2 regions of the Blastococcus sp. SYSU DS0616 genome follow, and region 1 is predicted to be linked to the other one. Evidence: riboswitches for the same ligand, from Rfam matches in the RefSeq annotation. Region 1 holds a riboswitch; the other holds the start of a gene.

The links. A riboswitch is a leader RNA that binds a small molecule or an ion and turns the genes downstream of it on or off. The one in region 1 is predicted to bind thiamine pyrophosphate.
Region 2: linked by a shared signal. The riboswitch ahead of thiM (hydroxyethylthiazole kinase) and the one ahead of ACI79K_RS18610 (purine-cytosine permease family protein) in region 1 are both predicted to bind thiamine pyrophosphate.

The regions. Positions count from the first base shown of each region.
Region 1 covers NZ_JBJHAJ010000032.1:32,559-36,342, reverse strand. The annotation lists gene ACI79K_RS18610 (purine-cytosine permease family protein) at 1-1,137, opposite strand, end outside; TPP riboswitch at 1,127-1,238, opposite strand; gene ACI79K_RS18605 (thiaminase II/PqqC family protein) at 1,285-1,878, shown strand; gene ACI79K_RS18600 (TenA family protein) at 1,875-2,492, shown strand; gene ACI79K_RS18595 (Nramp family divalent metal transporter) at 2,538-3,784, opposite strand, start outside.
Region 2 covers NZ_JBJHAJ010000025.1:28,636-32,419, forward strand. The annotation lists gene thiD (bifunctional hydroxymethylpyrimidine kinase/phosphomethylpyrimidine kinase) at 1-282, opposite strand, end outside; gene thiE (thiamine phosphate synthase) at 279-941, opposite strand; gene thiM (hydroxyethylthiazole kinase) at 941-1,747, opposite strand; TPP riboswitch at 1,741-1,834, opposite strand; gene ACI79K_RS16735 (DUF3291 domain-containing protein) at 1,916-2,419, shown strand; gene ACI79K_RS16740 (Type 1 glutamine amidotransferase-like domain-containing protein) at 2,416-3,069, shown strand; gene ACI79K_RS16745 (hypothetical protein) at 3,173-3,427, shown strand; gene ACI79K_RS16750 (helicase) at 3,440-3,784, opposite strand, start outside.

The DNA of each region.
Region 1 (3,784 bases):
GGCCACCCAGGGGAGGAGCAGCAGCGGGCGGGCGCGCGCGGTGTCGGAGGTGTCCCACGCCCCCCGGGGCAGCAGGAAGTAGGCGACGACGAAGACGCCGATGAGCGGGACGAACACCGCGCCGATCAGGAAGAGGAACGGCTCGTAGGCGGCGAGGTCGAAGGCCAGGGCGAGGGTGGTGGCCACGACGCCGACCGCCACGGCGAGCACGCGGCGGTCGAGCCGGGCCACCACGTTCTGGGCCGACACCGCCGTCGAGTACACGTTGGCGAACGCCTCGTCGACCTCCACCACCAGCAGCACCAGCACGGCGACCAGACCCAGCGGGACGGCGAGCATCGCGTCGATGACGTCGAGCCCGCCGCGGCCGTAGGCGGCCAGCGCGATGACCCCGAGGCTGAACATGGCCACGGTGGCCAGGCCGTAGCCGGACGCCGTCCCGACGAAGGCGGTCCGGCCGCTGCGGACGTGCCGGGTGTAGTCGGCTGCCAGCGGGAACCACGAGATCGGCAGGGCGATGACGATGTCGGCCGCCGTCCAGAAGGACGTCGCCCCGCCCTCGGTCACCGGTGGCAGCGGCTCGGACAGGACCTGGACGAAGAGGTACGCGATCGCGGCGATCGCCGCCCAGACGGCGTAGCGCGCAAGCACCCGCACGACACCGAGCGGGCGCAGCGCCATCAGGGTGGCGAAGGCGCCCGCGGCGATCGCGAACGGCCAGCGCGGCGCGTCGAGGGCGCGCGCGGCGGCCTCGGAGATGATCAGGATCTCGAAGGCGGCCCAGCCGACGCACTGCACGAGGTTGAAGCCGGTGGGCAGGAACGAGGTCCGCCGGCCCAGCAGGCCGCGGAGCAGCACCATCGCCGGCACGCCCTCGCGGGCGCCGGCGGCGGCGCCCAGCCCCAGCAGCACCGACCCGATGACCGCGCCGACGACGATGGCCCCGATCGTGTGCCACAGCGGCCGGTCGGCGAGGACCACGAAGGTGGCTGCCACGGGCAGCAGCAGGCTGATGCCCAGGCTGGCCCAGAGGCCGGCGGTCTCCCGCAGGCCCAGGGTCCTGGGCGGCGGCTCGGACAGGGTGAGGGGCGCATCTCCCCCGCGGGTGGCTGCGCCGACGGTTCCGGACGTGCTCATGATCGCTCCCTACGCCGGCATTACCCGGTCAGGTTCCAGCGGTCGGCGGCGCGGCAGCCGCCCTCTCAGCCCGGTCGATCCGAGCTCCCGCACCACGGCCTCGGCCGTGACACCGCCACCCTAGGCCGTCTCGTACAGTCGGCGCCCGTGCCGGTCGACGAGCTGCCAGTCCGCCATGCCGAGGCCTTCGCGGACGCCACCCGCCATCCCTTCCTCGCCGCCGTGCGGGACGGCACGATCGCGCCGTCGGCCTTCGACACCTGGCTGGTGCAGGACGCGCGGTTCGTCGCCGACCTCCTCCGCTTCCAGGCGCGGCTGCTGGCCCGGGCGCCCCGGCCGGCCCAGGAGGTGCTCGCCCGCGGAGCCCTGGCCCTGGTCCAGGAGCTGGACTGGTTCGAGGAGCGGGCGGCGGCCCGGGGACTGGACCTCTCCGCGCCCGCGCTGCCGGCGACGACCGCCTATGCGGAGCTGCTCGAGCGGCTGGACGGCGCCGATGTCCCGGCCGCGCTGACCGCGCTGTGGACCATCGAGCGCACCTACCTCGACGCCTGGTCGGCCGCGCTCCCGGGTGCACCGGCCTACCGGGAGTTCGTGGAGCACTGGACGGCGCCGGAGTTCGGCGGGTACGTGGCGGACCTCGCCGCGGCGGTGGACGCGGTCGGCGGAGGCGACGAGCGCGTCTTCCTCGAGGTGGTCACCGCAGAGGTCGCGTTCTGGGACATGGCGGTGGCGACGGGATGAGCCTGGCCCGTGAGCTCTGGACCGCCGAGGCCGGCCTCGCCGCCGCGGCGCTGTCGCACCCGTTCGTGCAGGGGATCGCCGACGGCACGCTGCCGCGGGACCGGTTCGCCGGCTACGTGGCCCAGGACGCGTTCTTCCTGGAGGCGTTCGCCCGGGCCTACGCGCTGGGCGTCGCGCACAGCCCCGACCGCGCCACCCTCGACGTCTTCGCCGACCTGCTGGCCGGGGTCCGTGAGGAGCTGGGGCTGCACGCGTCCTACGCGCAGCGCTGGGGCATCGACCTGACCGCCGTCCGGCCGGGGCCGGCGACGTCGGCCTACACCGACTTCCTGCTGGCCACGGCCTCGCTGGGCGGCGTGGCGCTCACCTGCGCGGCGATGACCCCGTGCATGCGCCTCTACGCCCATCTCGGGCAGTCGCTGGCCGACCGCGCGTCGGGCCCGTACGAGGAGTGGGTGCGCACCTACGCCGACCCGGGCTTCGAGGAGCTCGCCGCCACGCTCGAGCGGCTGCTCGACGCCGTCGCCGTCGACACCCCGGCACTGCGGGCGGCCTACTCCCGGGCGATGCAGCTGGAGATCGGCTTCTTCGACGCCGCCTGGCGCGGCGTCTGACCGGTGCGGCCGGGTGCGCCGCCCGATCGGGAGGTGCCTGCTGATTCAGCCGAGCAGGCCGACCAGCAGGTGGGCGTTGAGCCCGATGATCAGGACCGCGATGACGCTGCCGGCCACGGTGGTGGTCCGGCGGTTCACCCAGCCGCCCATCAGGTCGCGGCGGCTGGTGAGCCACAGCAGCGGCACCAGGGCGAACGGGATGCCGAAGGACAGCACCACCTGCGACCACACCAGCGCGGTGGTGGGGTCCCCGCCCAGCACCAGTACGGCCAGCGCCGGGGCCAGGGTGATCAGCCGGCGGGTGAGCACCGGGATGTGCCGCTTGAGGAACCCGGCCATGACCACCTGGCCGGCGTGCGTGCCCACCGAGGAGGAGGCGAACCCCGAGGCCAGCAGCGCGAGGGCGAAGGCGAGCGCGGCGCCGGTGCCGAGCTGGTCACCGAGCCCGGCGTGCACGCCCTCGAGGCTGTCGACGCCGCTGTCGCTGGTGAACAGCTGCGCGGCGATGACCAGCATCGCGGCGTTGACCAGCCCGGCCAGGCCCATGGCGACGACGATGTCGATCCGCTGAGCCCGCAGCAGCCGGCGGCGCCCCTCGTGCGTGCGGCCGGCGGTGACCGCGTCGCCGTAGCGGCCGGGGGTGAGCGCGGAGTGCACGTAGATCACGTGCGGCATGACCGTGGCCCCGAGGATGCCGGTGGCCAGCACCACGCTCTCCGCGCCGTCGAAGGAGGGCACCATGCCCCCGGCCAGCCCGCCCGGGTCGACGCCGGAGCCGAGGAGGGTGTAGCCGAACCCGATGCCGATGACCAGCAGCAGCCCCGCGATGACCCGTTCGAACGGGCGGTACCCGCGGGACTGCGCCGCCAGCAGGACGAAGGCGACGACGGCGGTGATGACGCCGCCGATCGGCAGCGGGACCCCGAAGAGCAGGTACAGCGCCACGGCGCCGCCGACGATCTCGGCCAGGTCGGTGGCGATCGCCACCGCCTCGGCCTGCAGCCACAGCCCCCGGGTCACGGGCTTGGGCAGCGTCTCGCGGCACAGCGTCGCCAGGTCGCGGCCGGTGGCCAGCCCGAGCTTCGCGGTCAGCGACTGGATCAGCATCGCCATGAGGTTGGCCGCGACGATGACCCACAGCAGCGTGTACCCGAACGCGGCGCCGCCGGCGAAGTTCGTGGCGAAGTTGCCCGGGTCGACGTAGGCGACGGCGGCGACGAAGGCCGGACCGAGCATCGACCACAACCGGCGGCGGCCCGGCTCGGCCAGCGGGGGGCGGTGCGCGGGGGCGC
Region 2 (3,784 bases), on a different contig from region 1:
GGCCAGCACGCCCGCCACCGCCCGCACCACGTCGGCGCTGCCCAGCATGCCGAGCTTGGTGGCGTGCACGTCGACGTCGTCGAGCAGGGTGTGCAGCTGCTGGGCCACGAAGTCGGCTGGCACCGGGTGGACCCCGGTGACTCCCCGGGTGTTCTGCGCCGTGAGCGCGGTGAGCACCGCCGTGCCGTACGCGCCGAGCGCGCTGAAGGTCTTCAGGTCGGCCTGGATGCCCGCTCCGCCGCTGGGGTCGCTGCCAGCCACGGTGAGCGCCGTGGGCGTCATCGCGCACCCACCGGGGCGAGCTCGGCACGGAGCGCCGCGGCCGCAGCGCGTGGGTCGGGGGCGGCGCAGACCGCGGAGACCACGCAGACGCCGTCCACCCCGGTGGCGGCCACGGCGGCGGCCCGGGCGGCGTCGATGCCGCCGATCGCCACGGCCGGCAACCCGCCCGCGTGCGCCGCGCCCGTCAGCTCCCGCACCGCGTCGAGGCCCAGCCCGGGGCCTGCCTCCGGCTTCGTCGGCGTCGCCCACACCGGGCTCAGGCCCACGTGGTCGACGGTGCCCGGCGGCAGCCGCAGGGCGGCGGTCAGGTCGGCGGTGCTCTCCACGGAGAGGCCGAGCAACCGGTCGGGTCCGAGCGCCGCCCGCACCTCGGCCGCCGGCAGGTCCTCCTGCCCGATGTGCACGCCGGAGGCGCCGGCCAGCAGGGCGACGTCGAGGGCGTCGTTCACCAGCACGGCCACGTCCGGCCGGTCGGCGAGCGCGGCCTGCACCGAGCGGGTCAGCGCCAGCAGGTCCCGGCGGGAGGCGTGTTTGTCGCGCACCTGGACGGCGGTGACCCCACCGGCCACCGCCGCGCGGACCACGTCGGCCACCGACCGTGGCCGGCACAGCTCCGTGTCGGTGACCAGGTAGAGCGTCGGGTCGAACGCCGGTCGCATCAGTCGCTCCGCACGTCCGCGCCCGCGAGGTCGTCGGGGCCGACGGCGTCCAGGGCGTCGAGCCAGGCGGGCGCGAACGTGCCGGGCCCCGTGGCGGTCTCGGCGGCCCGCTCCGCGGCGAGCGCGACGTGCGCGTGCCCTGCCACCGCACCGGTCAGGGCGTCGCCGGTCGCGGCGACGTAGGCCGCCACCAGGGCGCCGAGCGCGCACCCGGCACCCGTGGTGCGGGTCAGCAGCGGTGAGCCGCCGCCCACCCGGATGGTCCGCGCGCCGTCGGTGATCAGGTCCACCGCGCCGCTGACGGCCACCACACCCCCGGTGCGTGCCGCGAGCTGTGCGGCGGCGGTCGCCGCGTCATCGGCGCCGGCGGTGCTGTCGACCCCGCGGCCGCCGGCGCCGGCGCCGGCCAGCGCCATGACCTCCGAGGCGTTGCCGCGCACCACGACCGGCGAGAGCTCGACCAGCTCGCCGGCGAGCGCCGTGCGGTAGGCCAGCGGACCCACGGCCACCGGGTCGAGCACCCAGGGGGTGCCCGCCGCGCCGGCCGAGCGGGCGGCCAGCCGCATCGCCGCGGCGGTGCGCTGGTGCACGGTGCCCACGTTGACCAGGACGGCGGAGGCGACGGCGGCGAAGTCCTCGGCCTCCTCCGGGGCGTCGACCATCGCCGGCGCCGCGCCGACGGCCAGCAGGGCATTGGCGGTGAGCGTCTGCACCACCGTGTTGGTCAGGCAGTGGACGAGCGGTGCGTTCTCGCGCAGCGCCGCGCGGGCGGCGCGCAGGTCGACGACTTCCACAGCATCGGACATGCCGGTGACATCCCTTCGCCAGTGCGAACTGGAGCAGGTTCGACGGGTGTGTTCTCAGTCCCGGGCGGGACACCCCGTGCCACGTACGGGCTCGAACCTAGCGCAGCGGGCCGGGGGCCGTCACCACCGACCTCGTCGACGGACGGGCGGGTGCCCTACGGTCGGCCCGTGGACCACCACCTCGCCCAGGTCAACGTCTCCCGCCTGCTCGCCCCGCTCGACAGCCCCGTGCTGGCCGATTTCATGGCCGCCCTGGACGAGGTCAACGCCGAGGCCGACCGGGCGCCCGGATTCGTCTGGCGGCTGCAGACCGAGGACGGCAACGCCACCTCGGTGCAGGCGTTCGGCTGGGACGCCGCCGGCAGCCACGGCGTGATCGTGAACCTCACCGTCTGGCGGGACGTCGAGTCGCTGGCCGCCTACGTCTTCGGCGGGCGGCACGTGCAGATCATGCGGCGGCGCCGGGAGTGGTTCTCCCGCGCCGCCGAGGCGACGCCCGCGCTGTGGTGGATCCCGGCGGGCACCCTGCCGACCACCGACGACGCGGAGGCGCGCATCCGGCACCTGCGAGCGCACGGCCCGACCCCCGAGGCGTTCACCTTCCGCACGCACTTCCCGCCGCTGGAGGGAGCCGTGGCGCCGTCGTCGGACGACTGGCTCTGCCCGGCATGAGGCTGCTGCTCACCTCCGCCGGCCTCTGCGACCCGACGCTGGTCGCGGCGACGGAGGAGCTGGCCGGACGCCCGCTGAGCGGGCTGCGGGCCGCCGTCGTCCCCACGGCGGCCAACGTCATCGCGGGCGACAAGGGCTGGCTGATCGCCGACTTCGTGAACTTGCAGCGCGCCGGGTTCGCCGAGGTCGACATCGTCGACGTCTCGGCGCTGGAGGCCGAGGTGTGGGAGTCGCGACTGGAGGCGGCCGACGTCCTGGTGCTCACCGGTGGGGACACCACGCACCTGCTGCGGTGGCTGCGCCGCTCGGGCCTGGCCGACCGGCTGCCCGATCTGCTCGGTGAGCGGCTGCTGATCGGGATCAGCGCCGGCAGCATGGTGCTCGGGCCGCACCTCGCGCTGAGCCAGTCGGAGCAGCCGCGACCGGAGGACACCGTGGGCCTCGGCCTGGTCGACGTCCTGGTCGTGCCGCACCTGGGCTCGCCGTACTTCCCGAACGCGTCGGAGGAGGCCCTCCGGGAAGCGGCGCGCGACCTGGGGCACCGCGTGTTCGGGCTGGCGGACGGCACCGCGCTGGCCGTCGACGGCGACCGCGTGGCGGTCGTCGGCGCGGGTCCGCACCTGGAGCTCGAGCCGGCCGCGTCGCGATGAGCGCAGCCGCCACGGAGCCCGCCCGCGCGGTGTGTCGCGGTCTGCCGGATCGGGTCGGTGGTGGTCCCTTGCCCGCTCGTCGGTCGCCCGCCACGCTGGGCGGATGGTGCAGAGCGGAACGAGCGTGGGCACGGTCGTCCGGTGGGACGGCGACGAGGGGGGCGGCCTCGTCGAGTCGCCGGACCTCCCCGGCCACTGCTGGGTCGAGGTGGGAGCGCTGCATCCCAGCGCCCGTGGCTCCCTTCGCGCGGGGCAGGTCGTGGAGGTCTCCTGGACCGAGACGGGCGTCGGCGACCATCCCGTCCGGGCCGACCTGGTGACGCCTCGCGATGACCTGCAGGCCACGCCGGGAGCCTGAGCCCGGTGGAGCTCAGGCCTCGGTGAGGGCGGTGCTGGGCAGCCAGTCGGCGTCGAGCAGCTCGGCGATCTCCCGCAGCGCCGAGGTGTCCGCCCCGGCCGTGGAGCCGCTGACCGCCAGCCGCTCGACCATCACCCGGGCCACTTGCTCCTCGACCGTGTCGGCCGCGAACGCCACCCGCCACGGAGAGGCCTTCCCGTCGCGGTGGGTGCGCCCGGTGACCTGCCGGGCCTGGATGCCGGAGAACCGCGGCTGGTGGAACAACCCCACGCGGGGCGCCTCCGACGCCGTCGACCCGTCGGGCAGCAGCTCACCGGCGTGCAGGCTGATCGACGCGGTCACCGTGAAGACGCACAC